One region of the Anabaena sp. TISTR 8404 genome, then DNA from elsewhere that is predicted to be linked to it. Evidence: riboswitches for the same ligand, from Rfam matches in the RefSeq annotation. Region 1 holds a riboswitch; each other region holds the start of a gene.
What was found. A riboswitch is a leader RNA that binds a small molecule or an ion and turns the genes downstream of it on or off. The one in region 1 is predicted to bind cobalamin.
Positions count from the first base shown of each region.

Region 2: it holds a riboswitch for cobalamin, as region 1 does, so the genes downstream of both, cobG (precorrin-3B synthase) here and ACMX3D_RS15035 (energy-coupling factor ABC transporter permease) in region 1, are expected to answer to the same signal.
Region 3: it holds a riboswitch for cobalamin, as region 1 does, so the genes downstream of both, ACMX3D_RS23905 (DUF1636 domain-containing protein) here and ACMX3D_RS15035 (energy-coupling factor ABC transporter permease) in region 1, are expected to answer to the same signal.

Region 1 covers NZ_CP180578.1:3,473,303-3,481,285, reverse strand. Annotated here, with positions in the region: gene ACMX3D_RS15055 (hypothetical protein) at 1-147, opposite strand, end outside; gene ACMX3D_RS15050 (hypothetical protein) at 295-525, opposite strand; gene ACMX3D_RS15045 (methylmalonic aciduria and homocystinuria type D protein) at 1,018-1,578, shown strand; gene ACMX3D_RS15040 (thermonuclease family protein) at 1,666-2,235, opposite strand; cobalamin riboswitch at 2,325-2,464, shown strand; gene ACMX3D_RS15035 (energy-coupling factor ABC transporter permease) at 2,490-3,269, shown strand; gene ACMX3D_RS15030 (energy-coupling factor ABC transporter substrate-binding protein) at 3,256-3,558, shown strand; gene cbiQ (cobalt ECF transporter T component CbiQ) at 3,555-4,367, shown strand; gene ACMX3D_RS15020 (energy-coupling factor ABC transporter ATP-binding protein) at 4,342-5,169, shown strand; gene ACMX3D_RS15015 (hypothetical protein) at 5,301-5,426, shown strand; gene ACMX3D_RS15010 (alpha-2-macroglobulin family protein) at 5,594-7,983, opposite strand, start outside.
Region 2 covers NZ_CP180578.1:3,666,391-3,674,373, forward strand. Annotated here, with positions in the region: gene ctpB (carboxyl-terminal processing protease CtpB) at 229-1,566, shown strand; gene ACMX3D_RS15800 (glycosyltransferase family 2 protein) at 1,700-2,668, shown strand; gene ACMX3D_RS15805 (DUF2214 family protein) at 2,941-3,402, shown strand; gene ACMX3D_RS15810 (HNH endonuclease) at 3,794-4,084, shown strand; gene ACMX3D_RS15815 (precorrin-2 C(20)-methyltransferase) at 4,199-4,903, opposite strand; gene ACMX3D_RS15820 (precorrin-8X methylmutase) at 4,906-5,532, opposite strand; gene cobG (precorrin-3B synthase) at 5,535-7,091, opposite strand; adenosylcobalamin-variant (AdoCbl-variant) riboswitch at 7,078-7,161, opposite strand; gene ACMX3D_RS15830 (DUF262 domain-containing protein) at 7,398-7,983, shown strand, end outside.
Region 3 covers NZ_CP180578.1:5,503,723-5,511,705, forward strand. Annotated here, with positions in the region: gene ACMX3D_RS23890 (pentapeptide repeat-containing protein) at 1-77, shown strand, start outside; gene ACMX3D_RS23895 (hypothetical protein) at 177-665, shown strand; gene ACMX3D_RS23900 (DMT family protein) at 891-1,232, shown strand; cobalamin riboswitch at 1,317-1,475, shown strand; gene ACMX3D_RS23905 (DUF1636 domain-containing protein) at 1,498-1,917, shown strand; gene ACMX3D_RS23910 (cobalt-precorrin-6A reductase) at 1,947-2,690, shown strand; gene ACMX3D_RS23915 (ArsR/SmtB family transcription factor) at 2,968-3,231, shown strand; gene ACMX3D_RS23920 (metal ABC transporter ATP-binding protein) at 3,242-4,024, opposite strand; gene ACMX3D_RS23925 (metal ABC transporter solute-binding protein, Zn/Mn family) at 4,086-5,105, opposite strand; gene ACMX3D_RS23930 (iron uptake porin) at 5,512-7,212, shown strand; gene ACMX3D_RS23935 (Rqc2 family fibronectin-binding protein) at 7,816-7,983, opposite strand, start outside.

The sequences.
Region 1 (7,983 bases):
ACCGTTTAAAAGTGGATCTGGTACTCTACCTTGACGGTAAATATTATCTAAGGCTGCAATTCCACCTTTTTGGTCATATTTCAACTGTCTTCTAGCTACCTCAAGTTCTTCGCGTAAATTAATATTGAATTGCTGATAAGTATTCATGAGTAGCCTCACTGAGTTTAGTTGATTCCTGAGAGCTAGGACTTACACAATGCAGTAAATTTAACTATTTCGGCTTAATCAAGTGGCTGCTTCTATTATTACAATTAACAATGAAGGATTGAGGAAGCAAAAGCCAGAATTGAGAATTTACCCGTGAGGTGAATCTAAAAATCTCAACTTGTTTGCTGGTTCTTTGCCGCTAACGCCGGTTCCCAGAGTTAGGCTTACTACTTGATTGTGAATTTCTGCCAATTTGGCAAACAAATCGTTGTGAATACTGATATTGTTTGTATTGTGCAAGGGGTGTACCAGAAGTTGCCCTGACTTAATTGTTGGGGCAGCTTCTCCAAAAAATATTACGTATAAATTGCTTCTCATGTTGCCTTGGGTTCAAGGCTGGTCACTCAGGCGCTAAGCAACGGGTAAAAAAGAACCGGACTTTAACATTTTTCACAGTCCCCATCAAAAAAATGTTGACTGCCAAGATAAAAAAGGGGTGCTGAATCTAGAGATTCAAGGCAGACCCTATAAACTTTCCATACAGCCAAATCGGCAAATAAGTAAATCGGTAGAATAAAACTGAACTATGTGAAGAAAAGTAAATAAGGCTCAAACTCTTTCTCTCCCTGCCCCCTGCCTTATTCCAATAATTATTCACGCCAACCGACTTAACTCTTCCCTAACCTCTTGCTCTCATTTTTAAGCAAGGTTAATAATTGATAAAAATGAGATTAAAAATTTCCAGTTGAATGCATAGATTACAAAAAAATCTTTCTACTTAGGGAAAATTGATGGTTTTTATAAAGTCTTAAGAGTTATTATCGATCCCAAGGAATAAATTAACAACTTGCAAACAACCGAATCAATGTAGTGAACTACCCAAGCATTTACATTTCGGAACAAAGCAGTCCCATAAATTTAGTTGGCGACATGGGACAAGAGGTGCAAATTTCCATTCATGCACCTAGCGAATATATCTGTGCCAACTGCGAACAGATATTACCAGATTGGAAACAAGAAGCTTTATTCTGGGTTGTGATTGTCTTGCAGCGATCGCAACATCATTTAGTGGAAAGTACAAAAGAAATAGAAGACGAAAAACAACGGTTACGCGAAAAGTTTATGCGGTTCGGGATTGATGTGGCTTTTGAACTGCGCGATCGCGGCTATCTTACAGACTTAATCGATCCGCGCACTGGCTATCCTTTACTTTCCCGTCCTGGTGCAATGCCCCATAATGATACAGCAGTAGTAAAAGCATTACTTGGCTATCCAGTAATTAAAAACAAATGCTGTATGTTAGTGCATCCTGTTTGGGGTACAGCTGTTTATCCCAGTATTTTAATCTCAACCGCACCACCCACGCTGATCGAATTTGTCACTAAAGAAATAGCTTGTAAGCATGGGTGGGAAGAACAAATAGAAGTCTGAAGAAATCGTTATTATGGGCTACTGGCGGGGTAAGGCGTATTCGGTAGAGATCAAATTAACCGCAGATAGAAGCAGATAAAATACAGGTCACTTTCTTTTATTAAAACTGCGATACTCCCAAGGATTGATAAACTTAGTATCACTCCAAATTCCCAGCTTTTGCTGCTGCGCTTGCGCTTCAGCTTGTTGAACTAAATCTTTACTGGGACATTTATTTAAATAAGGACGATATACCTTAGCTAAACCTTCGCGTAATAAGACTTGTTGAACAAACGTACCATCTTTTAAACGAACTTCTGCCACTTTCCTCCCATAGCGATCGCTATCTGTGATGTTTAGGATAACGCGATCGCCTGATTGTTTTACGAGTTCCTGTAAGCGTTCTTGTGCTTTTACACCCCAACTAAATTGATTGCGATCGCTGGCACTTTTACTATTCCTTTCCTTTTGCGAATGGGGTACTTCCGGCGCATCCATACATGCAAATCGCACGTTAAATTTATTACCCTTAGCATCTTTGACAGCCAAAGTATCACCATCGCTAACTCTTTCAACCAAATCTCCAGAAGCACCAAAGAATTTATCACAACCTGCTAAACCGACAAGTAAGATAGTTGCACTCAGCCAAATTACTAGTTGTTTTGTTAGTTTATTCATTCAACATCACCTCACTTTGATGGATGATACTATATTTGATTTTTGAAATAGATGCGGCTTTTGCTGAAATTCCTACATTGAGAAATAGTGATATAGTTACTGAAATCGGTTCTGATGGGGAGCAGCCATCAGACGTAAGGGGGAAAGTCCGGTGTAAATCCGGCGCTGTCCCGCAACTGTGAGCCAAAATTAGGTGAGTCAGGATGCCCGCCGGTTAGAATCAGTTCGTTACATAAATCTGCGAGGTACAGATTATGGAAAGAAAAAAACAGGCCTTACTTAGTCTAAGCCTGATAGGATTTATCAGTTTTTATCTAGTAATTGGTTTACCCAAACCTGCCTACGCAATGCACATCATGGAAGGTTTTTTACCAGTACAGTGGGCAATTTTTTGGTGGGTTGTGGCACTACCATTTTTTCTATTGGGATTGCGTAATTTAACTCGCATTACTAAAGCAAACCCGGAATTGAAACTACTGCTGGGGTTAGCTGGTGCTTTTACTTTTGTGCTGTCAGCATTGAAAATTCCTTCCGTCACAGGTAGCTGTTCTCATCCTACAGGAACAGGGTTAGGTGCAGTGCTGTTTGGCCCCTTAACAATGTCGGTTTTGGGTAGTTTAGTGTTGTTGTTTCAAGCTTTGTTACTGGCACATGGCGGCTTGACAACGCTGGGGGCAAATGCATTTTCGATGGCGATCGCCGGGCCATTTGTCGCTTACTGGATATATAATTTGACAATTAAGTTGGGTGGTAAACCAAGAATTGGCATATTTCTAGCCGCAGCTATCTCAGATTTACTTACCTACGTTATCACTTCCATTCAACTTGCCCTAGCTTTTCCTGCCCCTGTTGGTGGGTTTATTGCTTCATTCGCTAAATTCGCCGGAATTTTTGCTATCACTCAAGTTCCCCTAGCAATTAGTGAAGGATTGCTAACTGTATTGGTGTGGAACTGGCTGCAATCTTATAATCCTCAAGAATTGGAATTGCTGAAATTAATCAAACGGGAACCCAAAGGAAATGAATCAGTCTAAAAAAGGGTTGAGTAACTGGCTGTTGCTAGTAGCTGTATTAGGTTTAGCAGTTGCACCATTAATATTGGTGCGTGATGCGGAATTTGCAGGTTCCGATAACAAAGCTGAAAAAGCAATTACTGAAATACAACCTGGATATCAACCTTGGTTTAAATCATTTTTTGAACCTGCTAGTGGAGAAATAGAAAGCTTATTATTTGCTTCACAAGCAGCTTTGGGTGCTGGAGTAGTTGGTTATGTAATTGGGTTGTATAAAGGACGTTCCCAACAACAAAAACCTGAAGAATGAGCTTGCAATTAGACACTTTAGCTTACACTAATCGACTGCGAAGATTACCACCAGAACATAAACTAATTTTTGCATTTACCACTCTTGCTATTTCCCTTACTACCCATCCCTTAGTACAAATTTTGATAGCAATTTGGATGGGTGTTTGGATAGTTATTTATGCAAGAATTCCAACTGGTGTTTATTTGCGATTATTATTATTCACCATAGTATTTTGTTTGACAAGTTTACCAGCACTGATGGTGAATGTAGTGGCAATTAATGATTTGCCAAAAATACAATTAGATTCTTTGTCTGGTCTAAGTCTGGGACACTTCTATATTTATGTCAGTCATCATGGAAGTCTGCAAGCATGGGCAATTTTAACCAGAGCATTAGCCTCTGTCTCTTGCTTATATTTTCTCATGTTAACAGTTCCTTTCACAGAAATTTTACAAATTCTGCGTTACTTACGATTTCCAGTGCTTTTGACTGACTTACTATTATTAATGTATCGGTTTATTTTTATCCTGCTGAACACAGCTAATGAATTATGGACAGCACAAAACTCTCGTGGTGGCTACCGAACTTGGCGTAGTTGGATGAAAAGTTTAGCGGTACTTATCGGACAACTATTACAGCGCACATTACAACGATATAGTCAGTTTTCTCTAGGACTAGAATCACGAGGTTTTGTCAGTGAATTTCAAGTTTGGCATCCTCGTCGCTATCGTCCCCAAGTGCGATATATCATCGAAGCAATTTGCGGCTGTATTGGCTTATTAGGATTGGAATTTTGGCGGAATGCAGGAATATTTACTAGAATTTGAACAAGTATATTACACTTATTCAGGCGCACGACAATCAGCTTTGAATGGTCTAACCTTAAAAATTCCATTAGGTAAAAAATGTGCATTAATTGGACAAAATGGTTGTGGGAAAACTACACTGTTTTTATTAGCTAATGGGTTATATAAACCAGATGCTGGCATTGTAAGTTGGCGTGGTGAACCGTTAAATTACAATCGTAATTTTATTGGAAAATTACGCCAAAAAGTTGGGTTAATATTTCAAGATCCAGAACAACAATTAGTGGCTTCTACTGTTGAAGAAGATATATCTTACGGTTTGTGCAATTTAGATTTGCCTGTATCCGAAATTCAATACCGAGTAGAACAAGCATTAGTTGAATTTGGGTTGACTGCTTTAGCGGAGAGACCAGTACATCATTTGAGTTTAGGACAGAAAAAGCGAGTTTCCCTAGCAGATGTGATGGTACTGCGCCCAGAACTGTTGTTGTTAGACGAACCTACTGCCTATTTAGATGTCAAACATACTCGAAATTTGATAGCAACTCTGCAAAAAATTCATCAAAATGGTACGACTTTAATGATGGCAACCCACGATTTAGATTTAGTTTATCGTTGGGCAGATTGGGTTTTTGTTATGGATGAAGGACGATTAATACTAGAGGGTAAACCACAAGATGTATTTAGTCAGCGTCATCTTTTAGAAGAATTAGAGTTGGGTGTACCGTTGATATATGAAATGTTATTTGATTGGTTATCTGGTGAGGAGGAAGTAGTTAGAGAACGAGTGCAACAACGGATATTAGAATTATTTTGGGGTTGAGCATAATTATATGAGCAATACTTCTCAATAACGGTGGTTTGCTAAAGTTAAAAGTATCCGACAACTCCCAAGATTGGTACAATAGCTTCGCTTAATAGATAGCGACTATCAATTGCTATCTCCAAGTGCAGATGGAATTATTCGTTCTCTTAGCAGTAGAGGCGCTGTTAAACAATCAGATGGTGCGAGTTTTGAAAGTAGTACAAGAAGGGTTAAAGTCACCAGAACATACTGCGTTTGTCCAGCGATTTTTTTAACGTAGACGCGAAGCGGCTTCCTGAAGGGTACCACAGAGACACAGAGAACGCAGAGAGAAGAAAAACTCCGCGTAACTTTGCGTTTACCTCCCTTCGGGTTCACCAGTCACCAGCGGAGGGAAACCCTCCCGCAGCGCTGGTTCACCACAAACCTCTGCGTTTAAAACTCACCGCCTCTCCTCAAGAATGATTGTAGACTCAGCAGAACGCCCAAATTCTTCGGGTGCGTATTGTAAATGCGCTTCTGCACCAGGCCAGCGGTATGTACCGGGAGTTACAGAACGGACTAAGTAATGCAGGCTATAAACTCCTGGTTCGAGGTGGTCAGCATAGGCGATAATGCGATCGCGGTAAATATTGCGATAACCAAGTTCCCAACTATCGGCTTTGGCTTGCAATGCGGCTGTCGCAGTTTGAAAACTTTGATCTACGGCTTCAAATCCTGCTGGTAATGGGTCTTTAATTACTATATGGTCTACAGGATGATCTGCAATTATTTCTAAACCAATATCAAATACTTGTCCACTATCTACAGTTAATGGTTTATCAAAAGCATACATTCCTGTTTTTTGCAGAACTTTTTCTTCACCGACTTTGCTAATTTCTCGTGTAACGCGTAAACCATTAAATCTCCCTGGTTGATTGCCTTGCAAGCGATAATTATAGGCAACTAAATAATGTAATTTACCATTACCTGATTTTTGTAAGGTCAAATCGTGACGACCACGCGGTAATTTTTCCATTGGTACATTTAGCTGCAAGCTAGGATTTTGATAGCCAGTAAAGCGATTTTCACCTAACTTTTTACCAGCTAATTGGACTGTTGTTGCAAAATTGGGTGGTGTGGGTTGCAGTTGACTATATTCTACTAAAGCTGTTAATGCTTGAGCATTATCATAGTTAGTTTGCCATGTGCCATCGCGGCGCATTGCTAGAAGACTTTGGAATAATTTATCAATAACTTCTGGGTTACTTTGTTTGGCAATAAATAACCGTAAAGCCTGTGCTTGGGCTGTGGTAGATGAATTCATCCATCCCCAACTAGGGGGTAAACTAATAACTGCTGTGCGACCAGTTTCATAGATATTTTGTTGTAACTGGTTTAGCATTTGTTGTGATTCATTTTGCCATTCTGGGAATTGAGATAAGTATCGCGCTAGTTTTATTTGCGTAACTATATCAAAGTTTTGGCGTTGTTGATAAATATCACCCAGGAAACTATTGCGTTTATCGCCTAATTCTGCTAAGGCGATTAAGGCGTTTAATTGCAGTTGATTTTTACAAAGTTGTTGTTTGCAAAAATCGTACTGTCCTGGGTTAGCTAAAACTTTTTGCAAATAAGTTTTCAGCCGCGAAAGTATTGCAGCATCTACAGAATTTGGAAATGCTTGATTAGCTTTCACTAGTGACTCAGCAGCGTAAGCAGAAACCCAAGGATCAGATTTTTCTTGTCCTGGATAAGCCGCAAAACCACCGTCGGCTACTTGTAGTTTTTGCAGTTGAGTAATGGCTTGATTTGCTTTCTGGCTAGGATTAAATTCAGCAAATGATTGACTATATTTTTGTCCTAAAGTTTGCAAGTTAGCAGCAATGATTAATTGACTAGCGGCTGGTTCTGCAAAGGGTAAATCATCATCTTCTAAAACTTGTTTAGCGGGTGCTTTAATTTCGGGTATTAATGTACTCGCTAATTGAATATCTAAACCGCCAGCTTCCGGGGCGATGTTTTTATCAACATTCACCGGAATTTTAACTTGTTTTTCAGTCACACCAGTTTCAACAACTTGTTCTGTAATTTCTAGCGGCTTCACTTCTAAAGGCACTTCAAAAGCATCGGCGGCTGTATTATTTAGCTGGGTGGTAAACCTGACTTTACTTTCACCAATGCCACCTGCAATCATGGGGAAGCGATAAGCACGAGTAGCTGATTCTGCATTTGTTTGCAAAAAAGTAGTTGTGGGGTTCTTTTCGGCAAACTTAACTGTACCGCTAAGTTCGCCGTTAATTGATAGGTTTCCGTTATTCCCGGTGTTGTTGGTGACGGATAAACCAGCCAAGATGCGATCGCCTGGACGCACAAACTGTGGCAAGATGGCATTGGTTAGCAATGGCTTACTGGTGATAAACGTCGCGTCAGCGTTACCAAAGCGCAAGTTTCCATCAGTAGCGACAGCCATCACTCGCCATGTAGTTAAATCATCAGGTAACTTAAAGGTTATCTGCGCTTTACCATCAGCATCAGCTAACACAGAACCGTTGTAGTAAGCCAACGCCTGAAAATCTGTACGGACGCGGGTATTTGCTGCACCGACGGAAAAACCACCGCCATAACCCCAGCCTTTGGGCTTCGTTATATCTTGCGGTTGTATCACCACATCAGGACGATTATCGCTGAAACGGGTAGATATTTGCTGTTCTGCATAGACTGTATCTACCAAATTTGGCGGACGATAACCAGACAGTTGCAACACGGCTTCATTTACCACCATGACTATAAATTGTCCGGGTGTGGGGTTGTTTTGGTTGTCTTTGAGTTCTAGCTGTATTGTTTGTTCTG
Region 2 (7,983 bases), 190 kb from region 1:
ACACGGTTAAAAGTGTCACAAGAGCTTTATGGTGTGAGATTAGACTGCTAAGTTATTTAGCAGATGTATGGCTGCAACACTAATGGTAAGTGATGCAGAATTTTTAGGATAATTCTGAGGGGAAAATAATGAAGAAAGCTTAACTGAAAATAGATTATAAAAACTTAAAAATCTCTGAAAAGTCTGATTGCTAAACTGTCAACAACACAACCATTCCAGCTAATATACATGAACCAATCTGCGAAACATTACTCGCCGCTCCAACTAGCCATGATTGGTGGAGCGATCGCCACGACAGCTGCTGTGTCCGTATTTGGCCCTGCTTGGACACGCTGCGTTCGTGCCGCCCTACAAGATAGCCCTAAAGCCTTAGTTGACCAAGTATGGCAACTGGTAAATCGTGAGTATGTTGATGGGACTTTTAATCAACAAGATTGGCAAGCAACTAGGCAGAGCCTATTAAGTAAAGACTATTCTTCTAAACAAGAAGCTTATGTAGCCATACGCGAAGCTTTACAAAAATTGGGCGATCCATACACAAGGTTTATGGATCCCAAACAGTATGAGGCTCTTACCAGCCAAACTTCTGGTGAGGTCTCAGGTATTGGTATTCGCATGGAAGTAAATGAAAAAACTCAGCGGCTAACAGTTGTAGAAGCTATAGACAATTCTCCTGCATTAAAAGCAGGGATTAAAGCTGGTGACGAGATATTAGCAATTGATGGAAAATCTACTTTAAAACTCAAGGTGGATGATGCTTCTAAGCTGATTCGTGGTCAAGCAGGTACTCCGATTACTTTGCGCTTGGAAAGAAGCGGACAGGGTACATTTGACTTGAAACTGACACGAGCAACTATTGAAGTCCCAACCGTTAGTTATGGCCTGAAGCAAGAAGGCAATCGACGTGTAGGTTATATCCGCTTAAGAGAGTTTAGTGGTCATGCTGCTGACCAAATGCGTAAAGCAATTCGAGATTTAAACGGTAAGAAAGTTGATGCTTTCGTATTAGATCTGCGTGGAAATCCTGGTGGTTTGTTGCAGGCAAGTATTGAAATTGCGCGGATGTGGATGGATAATGGTGCGATCGTCCGCACAGTTGACCGTCAAGGTAGCAGTGAGCAAACCAAAGCTAATCGCACCGCCTTAACAAAACTCCCCTTGGCTGTGCTTGTAGATGGAAATTCAGCCAGTGCCAGCGAAATTTTAACAGGGGCGCTGAAAGATAATAAACGCGCAGTAGTTATTGGTAGTCAAACCTTTGGCAAAGCTTTAGTACAGTCAGTGCATGAACTATCAGATGGTTCTGGTTTAGCTGTTACTATTGCTCACTACTACACTCCACTAGGAACTGATATTAACCATAAGGGCATTACTCCAGATATCAAGATAGATTTAACAGAAGCTCAAGAACGCCAGTTGGCATCTAACCCCAGTTTAATTGGCACTCCCAGCGATCCGCAGTATGCTGGAGCGATCGCAGCTTTATCTAGTAACAGTTTTGCTCGGTCTTCAGTCATATCACCCATCCCACCTGTGAGTGCTAGTGCCGAAAACTTTAAGTTTTAATTACCACAGGTTCATGTATGGGGATTTTTGAACCTAAATTGCTGGAGTTATAAAAACTGCCTGATCAAATCTTCATAGGATTTTGGGATTGGGAATAATAATGAGTAATCCTATTGCCAAAATCCAAAATTTTATGAATTATCAGCCAGTTGACACAACCACCACCACCAAATTTTTACCAATGGTGTCGGTGGTTGTTCCTATTTATAATGCCGAGGTAGATTTACCAGCTTTAATTGGTTGTTTGTCGGCGCAAACCTACCCAAAAGACCGAGTAGAATACTTGTTGGTGGACAATAACAGTAGCGATCGCACCCTCACCTTACTCCAAGAAGCTGCGGCAAATTCTACCATCACAATTCGGGCTTTGAGCGAAAATCAAATTCAAAGTTCCTACGCAGCACGTAACACGGGAATTCGCACTGCTACAGGCGAAATTGTCGCTTTTACTGATGCTGATTGTCATCCCCAACCTGATTGGCTAGAATCACTCATCCAGCCTTTTATTAATTCAGAAGTAGTGATTGTAGCTGGCGAAATTACAGCATTACCTGGCAACAGTTTACTAGAACAATACGCAGAACTCCAAGAAATCTTATCGCAAAAGCATACTCTGGCTCATCCCTTTTGTGCTTACGGACAAACTGCAAATTTAGCAATTCGCCGTATTGCTTTAGAAAAAGTCGGCTTATTTCGTCCTTACTTGACTACTGGTGGTGATGCAGATATGTGCTGGCGAATTTTGCAACAAAATCTTGGGCGTTTAGAGTTTGCATCCTACGCAACTGTGCAGCATCATCATCGTTCTACACTTAAAGAACTTGCTAGTCAATGGCGACGCTATGGGCGGTCAAATCGCTATTTACACGAATTGCATGGTATAGAACTTATGCCAGAAATTACACTTCTAGAACATGGGCATCGGTTGGGACGTTGGCTATTTAAGGAATTACCTAAGAATATAGTGAAGGTGATCGCAGGTAAAGCTAGTCTTGTAGATTTATTGAATACTCCTATTACTGTATTTGTGATTCAAGCTCGTGTTGCTGGGCAGAAAAATGCTAAGTTACCAGAAAATGCCAAGATAATTGCTTGGTTGTAACAATGAGATTGAAATTTACCCAATTCTTTAATAATAAAGTTCTTAGAGGATGGATTTCGTACTGTGTAAAAACTAATAATTATCTACATTCGATTATCATGAGTTTCATTTGATAACAGTAGCCAGAGCCGTCTCCGCTTAAGTCTTTGTAGTCAATGAAAATATGAATTATTAGGCACTTTTTGGCTAGTTGTCTTAATGCTAGTTTTGGCTGGATGGTGTGAGTCTGCACCTCAAATCAATATCAGAACAGCAAACTAGCAAAAACTAATATGTGGATAAGTAGCATAGTTGAGTATTTGCATTATTTAAGCTTAATGTTGTGTTTTGGCGCTCTGGTGTTAGAAGCATTCACCTTAAAAAAAGAGTTGAGTCTGAGTGAAGCTTGGAAAATTGTCATTGCTGATGCAGTATATGGCATATCAGCAACTGCTATTCTGATCACAGGAATTTTACGTGTTATCTACTTTGGTAAAGGTACGGTTTACTATTTGAATAATCCAATTTTCTACGCTAAAGTGATGCTTTTTCTGAGCGTAGGTTTTTTGTCTATTTATCCGACAATTTCTTTTATTAGTTGGTTGAAAAATTTCCAACGTGGGGAAGCACCTCAACTGGAAATACGAAAACTAAATCGTCTAATCTGGCTAATTAGGATTGAACTTGTTGGTTTTACCTTGATTCCTTTATTGGCAACAATCATGGCAACAGGAATAAGTACAGACTTAGGCTAAATTAATTTAGAAGTAATAGACCTCTTGCATAAATCTTTATTTGTCTCGCGCAAAGGCAAGGCAGCGCGTTGGGCGGGTTCCCCGACTTGAAGCGACTGCCGCGCAAAGACGCAAAGAAAAGCTCGCAAATAGGTACTTTTGCGAGAGGTCTAATATTCTGATTGGACTGAACTGACACAGCTAATTTTTTACAATATTAGAAATTATATCTGCGTTTATCTGCGATTAATTCCATTCAAATCTATTGGATGATTTTAGTTGTATCAGTCCACAAAAGTCATTTTATTTTTACTTTATAATTAACCTCTCCAGCCGGACAAGCACAAGGCGATCGCGTGTCGAATTTGTTTAATAATAGTTATCCTATTAAATAGGATTTGAGCGAAATAATGTGTCTAAAAACCAATACCAGCAATGTGAACTTTGCCAAAGAGAGATGGAGCATTTAACTGTCCATCACTTAGTTCCGCGACAAAATACCAAACGTAAAAAGCAAGATCCAGGGCCAACAGCAAATATCTGTTCTGCCTGCCATCGTCAGATTCATGCTTTATTTGATAACAAACAACTTGCTATTGAACTTAATACTCTAGAAAAACTAACGAATAACCCGCAAATGCAAAAATTCCTGGCGTGGGTTAAAAAACAAAACCCTGATAAGCGAATTGCGGTTCATCGCTAAACAATATAGCGAAGTGCTGAGTGCTGAGAGGATAACTGAAAACTTTTTAGTGTTGTATTTAAGTAATTCCCACATTAGAGTCTTTCTTATCTGATATTGACTGTTACTTCATCTTTACAGACGATTTTTACTAGGTATGACAATCATTGCAAAATAAGGTACTTCGGCTGGATTAACTTCATCTAAGGGAACAATTCGTTGCTGTGTCATTGTTGCGCGTTCAATATATAATGCCCGTGATGCTAGTCCTAATTGATGCAAAATATTCCGCACTTTTGTAAAATGGCGGCCTAGTTTCATAATTGCGGCTGCATCGGTAGCTAGTAGTTGTGTTATCAGTTCTTCGGCTGGTAGGGGGGCGGGTAGAACGGTGAGAATATCGTTGTAGTAGGTGAATGGTACACCTAAAGCTACTGGACAAGCCATTAAAGAGGAAACACCAGGAACAACTTCTGTATGGTAATGCCCAGATAAGCGTGTGAATACATACATGAATGAACCGTAGAAAAACGGGTCGCCTTCACACAGCACGACTACATCGCGTCCCGCTGCCAGATGTTGGGCAATAGGTTCAACTTCCTGGTCGTAAATCGCCTTGGCTTTTTCTGGTTCTAAGGCGCGGGGTAGATGAAAGGCGACTTCAATTTGCTTGCCAGTTAAATATTGAGAAACGATCGCCCGCGCTATACTCTCTTTATCTGTTGCTGATTGATAGGCAATTACAGGTGCAGTTTGCAATAACCGCAGTGCTTTCAACGTCAACAGTTCTGGGTCGCCAGGGCCTACACCAACTCCATACAGACGGCCTTTGGTTGTCATAATTATTCTTCCTCCGTTGCCAAGGCGTTAACTGCGGCGGCGGCGATCGCACTTCCACCCCGCCGACCATGTAATGTCATAAATGGTACATTCCGGCTATCTGCGGCTAAGGCGGCTTTTGATTCGGCTGCACCCACAAATCCTACAGGGAAACCTAAAATTACCGCAGGTTTAGGCGCTCCTTCGTCCAACATTTCCAGTAACCTAAATAGTGCGGTGGGTGCATTACCAATGGCGACGACTGAGTTTTCTAAGTGCGATCGCCATAATTCTAAAGCTGCGGCTGACCTTGTATTACCTAATTTTTGGGCGAGTTCTGGTACTTCTGGATAGTTCAGGGTGCAGATCACTTCGTTGTTGGCAGGTAGTCGCCGCCTCGTGACACCTTCGGCTACCATCCGACAATCGCATAAAATTGGCGCACCATTTGTGAGTGCGGCGCGTGCCGATTGTACTGCTGTGGGTGAATATCCCAAGTCAGTGACAATATCCGTCATTCCACAGGCATGAATGAGCCGTACAGCAACTTTTGCTACATCTTGTGGCAGCACATCCAAGTTAGCTTCTGACCGAATGATAGCAAAAGAATTACGGTAGATTTCGTTAGCGTTTCGGATATATTCGGACATTTTCAATTACAAACCGCAGTTAAACCCTGATAAACTTCTAATGGCTGAGAAAATAACTCTTTTAGTTGGGTCTTCTCATATCGATTGACGAATTCCCCAAAGGATTCATCTTGATTAAGGCGATAAATTTTATACACCCTGAGCATTTGTTCGATAAGTGCAGGTAGTTCTGCAAAACTCACATATTGATAGATTTCTCGACCGAATTTTTCATGACTGTTACTATCGCCAACATAAATGTGATAACTTTCTATGTTGCGATCGCTCATACCTAGTAAAGTGATGTCACTGTTATGATGTTGAGCGCAAGATTTTTCACAGCCGCTAAAGTGAATGTTAATGGGGCGATCTAGCTTAACACGAGTTTCTAGATAATCGGCTAATGTCAACGCATCTGTTTTAGTATCTGTAGCAGAAGCCGCACAACCCCGTTTACCAGAACAAGCAATTAATGCACTTTTAATATTAGTGACTGTGGAATCTAATCCTAATTCAACTATTTCACGTTGAACATCAACAACCGACTCCTGGGGAATATCAGTGATGAGTAAATTTTGCCAAGGCGTGAGTCGGATATTCCCGCTACCATATTTTTCGGCTAAATTTCCCAAACGCCGCAACTGCTGACTTTCCAAGCGACCGAGAGGTAACACTACACCGACATAAAATAAATTTTCCTGTCGTTGGGGATGAACGCCAATATACCCAAAACATTCTTCTGTGTTTACTTGGGAAGGTTTCTGAATAAATTTTTCACAACGCGTCAAAGAAAAAGTTAACCGTTGTGCAACTTGCTGAAGATAATTTTCATATCCCAGACCATTTACAACTTCTCGCAAACGTGGCTTGCGGTTACTGTTAATATCAATATGATTTAAATAAACATCAGCTAAAGCTGCCAAAACGGATAAACATTGCCCTGGTGACAATACAATTCCTGTATCAATGGGTGGTTTTCCTTTTGTAATGCCTAGATGCAAGCGGAAGTAAACTTGAGTGTCTATTATCTCAGACGTAAACAGGATATCATTGAGGCGATCGCATACGGAAACTTTTCCTCCACCATCAAAGCAAACGCTAAACTTAGCCGATAGTCCTGATAGTTCAGGATGCGCTGCAATATAATCATCCCAGCTTTGAACTAAAAAGCGAGTATCGATTAATTCTTCTGGGTCGATACCTGCGGTTGGGCTAATCATAATATTACGGATGTGGTCTACAGCCGAATTGCGCGAACCCAAACCCAAATCTTGTAGCTGTTTTAAAACTTCGCTGTTGATACCCTGGCTAATTTCTCGAATTTGCAGGTTAGCGCGATTTGTGACATCGACATAGCCACCACCGTAATTATCTGCTATCTCTGCGATCGCCTGACATTGTTTACTATTAAGTATCCCACCAGGAATTCTCAAGCGAGATAAAATTCCATCTTGGGCAGAAGTAGCGTAAAATAAGCCTGGACAGGCAGTAAATCCCGAAAGCAAAGTCCTAACTCCTTCTCTGTGCGACGCAGAGAGTAGATAATCATTGTGTCTTCCTGACACACCCGGAGTTGGCATTCTGACTTGGGATTTCCCTTCACAGCTGCGGCACAGTCCCGGAATTTCACCGGAGTTTCCCAACTCCAAGCTTTAGTAATTTAGCATGAGACAGTCTTCAGAATCCTCTATGCTTCACATTTTTCATTAATGATTTATGAATAAACAGATCCCCGACTTCTTGAAGAAGTCAGGGATCTGAGGCTTGCAATTTTTGTCAATCAAATATGATTCTATAAACTGTACTGCTATCAAATATTGCCCTGCAAGTTGGGAAAACTATCTTTAGTGAAAGTGTAATCTACTACGCTCCTAAAGGATATACCAATGAGTACAGTTACAATTCAAGCTAATCAACTTCCTATTCATAGAGTATTTAGTGAAGATTTTATTTTTACTATTCCTCTATATCAGCGTCCCTATGCTTGGAAAATTGAACAAGCAGGAGAACTATTTGACGATTTAGTCAGTGCGTTGGGAGATAGCGAAGAGAAGATTGATGATATTAATCCATACTTTTTAGGCAGTATTGTACTTATTAAAGGAGATAAGCCAGATGCCGAAATAGTTGATGGGCAACAACGTCTAACAACACTAACTTTATTGATAGCTGCCCTACGGATGTTAGCACCTCAAGAAATTGCTGAAGAATTAACTACCTATCTATACCAAAAAGGTAAAGCAGTTGCTAGAATTCCTACTGTTTACCGTCTAACTTTGCGTGACAGAGATGCAGAATTTTTTAGAGAATATGTTCAAACAGAAGGTAACATTATTAATTTAAAAGAATTACATAATGGCAAGCTATCAGATAGCTGTAAAAATATTAAAGAGAATTTACTCTTTTTCGTAGAGCAGTTAAAGAATTTACAGCAACAAACGATTCTGCGCCTGAGTCAATTTATTATTACTC
Region 3 (7,983 bases), 2.0 Mb from region 1:
CCCAAGCGAAAAATTTAGATGCGAAGCAACTAGCTTACATTTGTACTCAAGGTGGCATTCATCCCCGATGCCCGTAAAATTTAGATGGGGAGTCAGGAGAATACTTAATCCTACCTCCTCACTAAATAACAAATGACACATGACAACATCCAAATTATCGTGTGAGGAGTCGGGTGATGAAGTATCTTCCTAGTTCAGTTGTCATAGCTAGTGCTGTTTTCAGTCTGATGATGGACTATCAACCAGCACAAGCTCAAGTTGCATACGGTAGCTATGTTGGTGTCGGCCCGACTGTCGGACTGACTGATGGTATCCAAGTTGGAGGCGTTCTAGCTTTTCGCTACAAACTTTTGGAAGCACCGATTTCTTTTCGCGCCCAAGCATTAATCGGTCAGAATACTGCTGTTGTACCGACTGTATCTTACGACTTACCACTCAACTGGCAAACAGATGCTTATTTAGGTGCAGGTTTGGTGTTAACTGGTGGTGATAGTGCTTCTCCTGTAGGTAACAAAATTAGTTTTGCTTTACAGCCAGGAGTTGATTATGTTGTTCCCAATAGCAATACTGTAATTTTTGGCAACGCCATCATAGCCTTTGATGCTTACCGTGATGGCGGTGGTACAGCTTTGGCTGTGCAAGGTGGTGTGGGTTTAAGATTTTAATAAGCAAATAAAATACAGACGATCGCTTTTTGCATTTTAGAGGGTTAAATGCGATCGTCTTTATAATATGGTCTTTTTACGAAGCTCCAGCACGGTGGAGAATTTGTGCTACTTGTGTTCGATGCGATCGCTCAATTATTACTCTTCACTTAACCTCCTGAGCGATTATTTTTAAAATTAATTAGAAATGGCTACTCTCACAAACTGGAATTTCATTATCTATTTATGTTCAGACCTGTAATTCTTTTACTGATATCTAATATTTTCATGACTTTCGCTTGGTATGGTCATTTGAAAGATTTAAAATCTGCGCCTTTGTGGATTGCAATTGGTGCAAGTTGGGCGATCGCTTTTTTTGAATACTGTTTTCAGGTTCCCGCCAACCGCATAGGTGTTAACTATTTCAGCTTGCCACAGTTAAAGGTGTTGCAAGAAATTATTACAATGCTTGTGTTTGCAGGGTTCAGTGTGATTTATTTTAAAGTACCTATTACCCGTAATTACGTTTTAGCCGCCATGCTACTAGCTGGTGCAGCTTACTTAATTTTTAGTGAAAAGACACGATAATACCAACAAAATGAACGTAAAAACGCTCTAAATATTAGAATTACCTGATTCTAATGCCTGAGATTTGACTGAAATACAGATGTTATGATGTATTGAATATTCGGTTTTGGTGGGGATCAGCCACCAAAGGTAACGGGGAAAGTTCGGTGAAAATCCGGCGCTGTCCCGCAACTGTGAAGGAAAGATAAAAGACTGAAAATCAACTTTCCAAGTCAGGATGCCCGCCGAAGTATACTATTAAGTTCCACACATCTGCGAGGTACGGATGACTGCTGCCCATACTGCTATTACTAATAATTCTTCAAGTGTCACTGCTTGTACTCATAGTTTATTTGTTTGTACAACCTGCGCCAGCGTTTGGCAAGATGGCAAGCGTATAGGTGAAAGTGGCGGTCAGAAACTATTGCACCAAATCCAGCAATTAGCACAAGATTGGGATTTGCAAGATGAATTTCCTATCCAAGCAGTTGAATGTATGAGTGCTTGCAACCGTTCTTGCGTTGTCGCTTTTGCAGCTAAAGGTAAGTTAACTTATCTGTTTGGTGATTTAGATGTTGATAACAGTGCTGCTGCTGTCCTGGAATGTGCGAGTCAATACTACGCTAAAACTGACGGATTATTGCCTTGGTCAGAACGACCAGAACCACTGAAAAAGGGCGTTTTAGCAAAAATTCCACCTTTATAGCTATTGCCAACTCCCCATTTCTTTCTATGATGCGTGTTTTAATTTTGGGTGGAACCGGAGAAGCTGCGGAACTAAGTAAGAGAGTTGCAACTATCAATGGAATTGAGGCGATCGCATCTTTAGCTGGTCGCACCCGTGAACCATCTGTTCCGTCGGGTAATGTGCGGATTGGTGGTTTCGGTGGTGTGGCTGGACTGGTTGAATATCTGCGTCAAATGAAAATTGATGTGTTAATTGATGCTACCCATCCTTTCGCCAATCAAATATCTTACAATGCAGCGACGGCAGCGAAGGAAGTAGAGATCCCAAGATTGATGTTAATTCGTCCTGCTTGGGAAAAAGTAACAGGCGATCGCTGGATTGAAGTAGACAGTAATACCGCCGCAGATGTCTTAGAAAACCAAGCACAAAGAGTATTCTTAACTGTTGGGAGACAAGAACTTGCTGCATTTGCACACCTCCAAAATATTTGGTTTCTGATGCGGATGATTGACCCTCCTGGAAAAGATGCCTTAGTGCCACCAGGGATGATATTGTGCGATCGCGGCCCCTTTATTTTAGAGAACGAACGGAAAATCCTGATTCAACACAATATAGATACCATCGTCAGTAAAAATAGTGGCGGTGATGCAACTTACGCCAAAATTATTGCCGCACGGGAACTAGGTGTAAAAGTTGTCATGGTCAATCGTCCAGCAGTACCACCAGGAGAACAAGTTGCAGATATTGATGGTGCAGTAGCTTGGTTACTGGATAAATTACACAATCTTTGATGCAACTACTTAGCTATACTTTCACAGTACTAATCAGACTCATCCTTGGGAAAATGGCGATCGCTAATCAAAGCTAACTATTAAAAAAAATTAGTAATATCAAATTTTGCATCCAAAAAAACTATAATATATTTACTTGAAAATTTATTTATATTTAAATTTTAAGTTATTTTTGGGTTGGCAAAAAATGATTCAAGATAACTCAATAGCAACTATCAATAGTGATAGTTCACTACCACTTGCAGACGAATATCTCAGCATTGAAAAATCTCAGCGGATGGCAGATTTTTTTAGCTTTTTAGGAGATGCTAATCGTCTACGAATTCTCTCTTTTTTGGCTCAAAAAGAATTGTGCGTTAGTGATTTAGCAGCTTCATTAGATATGAGTGAATCTGCTGTTTCTCATCAACTGCGTAACTTGCGGGTAATGCGTTTAGTCAGCTACCGCAAGCAAGGTCGCAATGTATTTTATCGCCTCCATGATAATCATATTCTGCATCTTTATCAGGCTGTAGCTGAACACTTAGATGAACCTGAATAAAGTAGAAATTTTAATTGTGATGATGGTGATAACGACTGAAGCCCGGGCCATAAGTTGCTAATAGATTTTCAGGTGATAAAGCAAATTCTGGCTGACCAGTACAAACCACAGTTTGATTGAGACATAAGACGCGATCGCAATGGCGGCTGACCATATCAATATCATGGGAAACCTGCAAAATTGTCCAACCCTCTTCTTGCTTCAACTCGTTCAATAAGACATAAAACTCGGCTGCACCTTGCATATCAACTCCAGCAAAGGCTTCATCTAATATCAAAAGTTTTCGAGGTACTACTAAACAATAAGCTAGTAACACCCGCTTCAGTTGTCCACCGCTGAGAGTTCCAATAGGTTGCTTTCGCAGGTGATAAACTCCTGTTCTTCGTAAAGCTTCTGTGACTGCTGTGATTTTTTCCCGATTTTGTCTCCACAGTCCAGAGAACAAAGAATTTGTTGTTTTTTGCTTTTTAACTTCATTAGTCCATCCTAATTCAATCAATTCACTCACAGAAATGGGAAAACTGCGATCAAAAATAAAGTTTTGTGGCATATAGCCCAACAAGTGACGTAAATTTCCCAGCTTTTTAATTGGATAACCAAAAATTTCTATTGTGCCAGCATTACGAGGTACTAAATCTAAAATCGCTTTTACTAAAGTACTTTTACCAGCACCATTCGGCCCCACTATAGCAGTATCTGTTCCTGGCAATAATTCAAAGGACACATCACGAATAGCCAGATAATTCCCTTGATATACAGTTAATCCGTCTACTTTTAAAATAGGCAATGTCATAGTTAAAAAATATGCAAATTATTAATTATTTATTGAATACAAAATCCACTGAAAATTTAGCTTACTTACACGCTGCTTCTAGAGTTTGCAAATTTAATCTCATGGCTTGAAAATAGTATTGCGGGTTTGTATCACCTGTTTCTAAGGAATCTAGAGTTTGTAAATTTAGGTTCAAATCTTGAGAAAGGCTTTTGAGCAATTTATTATCTACACCTGGTTCACTAAACAAAGCTTTAACTTTATATTTTTTGACTGTATTAACTACTGTTTGTACGTCTTTCGGCGACAATTGGTCTTCGGGAATTTGGACTACAGCAACTTGTTGTAAGTTGTAGCGTTTTGCTAAATATGGATAAGCATCATGAAAAGTCACAAAAGTACAATTAGGATTTTTTTGTAAGACTTGCTGAAATTCACTATTTAACTTGTCTAATTCCTGAATATAAGCCGCAGCATTAGCAGTATAAGTAGCTTGATTTTTAGGGTCAGCAGTAATTAATCCGTCTCGAATATTCATTACCTGCTGTTTTGCTAAAACCGGATCTAACCAAACATGAGGATTACCTTTTGCGTGGTCGTGGTCGTGGTCTTTTGCTTCTTTGACAGCGCTTTCAACTGGCGAAATTTCGTTTAAAGGTTTAATACCTTTGCTGGCATCAATTTCGACTAATTGAGAATTTTGAGCATTTTTGACTGTATTTTCTAGAAATTCTTCTAACCCCAAACCGTTTTTAACTAGTATATTAGCTGTGGCGATCGCTTTGACATTATCTGGTGTCGCTTGGTATTCATGTACCTCTGTACCAGGCGGTACTAAAATTTCCACATCTGCGGTATCGCCAACCACCGCCTTGGTCAACAAATAAATCGGTAAAAATGTCGTTACAACCTTGGTTTTCACTAATTGTGTTGCTGGTGTAGATACAGCATCTTGTACCTGTGTTGACTTCTCAACACTCGTTTCTTGATTTGGATTTGATTGGTTACAACCCACACTCACTAACAATGTTAACAAAGCAATTAGAGACAAAATACCGCCTCTTTGTCTGCTTTTTATATATGTTGTATGAGTCCTACTCACAGAGTTTCTCCTAGGAAAGGACACTTATTTGATTTTTGCCACTAAGACAATGAGAATTATTCTAAAAAAATATTTTATAATAATTCTCATTCTCAAGCAATAAATCTAAGATTACTTTTGTAAGACTTACGCATAAAAACGAAAAATCAAGGGTTTAGGGGTTAATGGGTGTATGTACCAAAACCCATTAACCCCAGAAACTCACGGCGAAGCCCTTACACCCCTAACCCCAGTCTCCACCGACAAACTTTGTGCGTAAGTCCTGAAATAATTAAACTTTTCTTGACTTTCTTTGTTAAAAGAATTGCTGACTACTGATAATATTTTGAGAATACTTTTTAAAAGTGTTAATTAAAAAGCGCAGTGTTAAGCGCTACCGACGGTAAATAAAGAAGTGTGAGGGAAAATGCCCAAAAAATTGCAGTATTTGCTTGCTATTCCAGTAGTTTGTAGCAATGTAATCTTCATCAGTAATACTACATTAGCAGGAGAAATATCAGCCACATCAGAAAATCAAAGTGAGCAATTAGTTGTTGCTACTCCAGAATTAGCAATTGAGAATACTACTCAAGAAAAGGTAATGGCACAAGTTACCTCTGTGTCACAATTGTCAGACGTGCAACCTACAGACTGGGCATTCCAAGCTTTACAATCACTAGTAGAGCGTTATGGTTGTATTGCAGGTTATCCAAATAGTACTTATCGTGGTAATCGCGCCCTCACACGTTATGAGTTCGCGGCGGGTTTAAATGCATGTTTGGATAGAGTCAACGAACTACTAGCTACCGCCACTGCTGATTTAGTAACCAAAGAAGATTTAGCCAAATTACAAAAGCTACAAGAAGAATTTACCGCAGAACTAGCCACATTAAGAGGTCGTGTCGATGCACTAGAAGGCCGCACCTCTGAATTAGAAGCTAATCAGTTCTCGACTACAACCAAACTCAATGGTACTGCTGTTATTGCACCAATCAGCTTTTTTGCAGGCGATCGCGCTAATGGTGAGAAACTCGACAGAGGAACTGCTTTTGGCAATAGAGTACGTCTTGATTTCAACACCAGTTTTACAGGTCAAGACTTATTAAGAACTCGACTGCAAGCAACCAACTTAGATGCTGTGTCGGCTTCTACCTTCACACCAGAAGGTGATTTACGGTTCACTGCTGGCACCTTCAGTTCTGGTAATAATAATGAAGTGGCATTAGACGCACTGTTGTATAGCTTTCCTCTAGGTGAAAAAACCACAGTCATCCTAGAAGCCAACGCGGGTGCAGCTGATGACTTTACCAACACAGTCAACCCATTCTTTGACGGTGATGGTGATTTCGGTGCGTTGTCTAACTTTGGTACACGTAACCCGATTTATTATCCCGTTGCTGGTACTGGGCTTGGGGTAAGACATCAATTCAATGATCAGCTGGAATTAACCTTGGCTTACCTAGCCAGCAGCCCTAACTATCCTGCGTCTGGAAGTGGCTTGTTTAACGGGCCTTACGGTGCGATGGGACAGTTAACAGTCCAACCGATTTCAGGATTGACTCTTGGTTTTACCTACGTTAATTCTTATAATGCTGACTTAACAGCTGGTAGTAACCGTGCTAACTTACGTACTGCTTTGGCAAGTAATCCTTCCTTACCAGGTTCTTTGGGTCAATTTGCTGGTGCAGATTTACCAATTTCCAGCAATTCCTACGGTTTTCAAGCATCCTTCCAACTTAGTCCAAAGTTTGCTATCGGTGGTTGGGTTGGCTATACCAATACACGTACACTCTCGGAAGTTACAACAGATGCCGGAACATTACCTCGTGGTGAACTGGACATTTGGAACTATGCTGTCACACTCGCCTTCCCAGATTTAGGTAAAAAAGGTAGTGTCGGTGGCATCATTGTGGGGATGGAACCAAAAGTTACTGGTGCTAGTCGTGGACTGAGAGAGGCTATTGGCACCGATCCTGATACTTCACTGCACATTGAAGGGTTCTACCAATACAAACTAAGCGATAATATCAGCATTACTCCAGGAGTTATCTGGTTAACCGCTCCAGACCATAACAACGACAATGATGATATTGTGATTGGGACAATCCGAACCACATTCACTTTCTAAATCGACGTGAATTCGACAAGCCTGTTTTAACCTCTCCCCCAACTCCTCTCCGAAGCGGAGAGGGGCAGAAATATTCTTCGTTATCAATGGCAAAATAAGGGTTTCAAAGCCTCTCCCCTCGTGGGGGAGAGGTTTGGAGAGGGGTTTCATACCCGTCGAACTCACGTTAAATCGGCATTACTGAATTAAGGGTGCATGGGTATGCTGATGGGTGTAGGCGTTCAAAACCCTTAAATCCAATCTTAACAGCCCATCTTTGTGTGTAAGTCTCACTGAATAAAAAGACCAGCTTCCCAGGGCTGGCCTATAAAATGTTTTTCGCGTTGTCTTCTCAATAGAGTTAAAACCCGATTGCGCGTTCCCAAAAATGCAACGGGCAACTTTTCTTAACAATATTGTAACAGCCAACACAGTTTTTTCTTAAAAATTTACTAAAAAAAGATATAACCATTTGGAATTGGCTTCTATCTTTGAGAATATTTCAAAAAGCCGGAAGATATAGGGGTTGGGCAAAAAAAGTATGAAGGATGAAGTGTGAAGTATGAAGTATGAAATTTCATCCTTTAGCCTCCTGCCTTTTGACAAATGACCATTGACCCTTGACTATTGACCATTGACTAACTGCGGCTTCCCCCAGATAATCCGCTCTTGTTTGTAAATGGCAATTCCTGGTTTGGCTCCTTTGGGTTTGTAGACATACTTTGGCTGAGTGTAGACTACTGGTACTTGGTCACTTTGACGAGCGCGACTATAGTATGCGGCGAGGTTAGC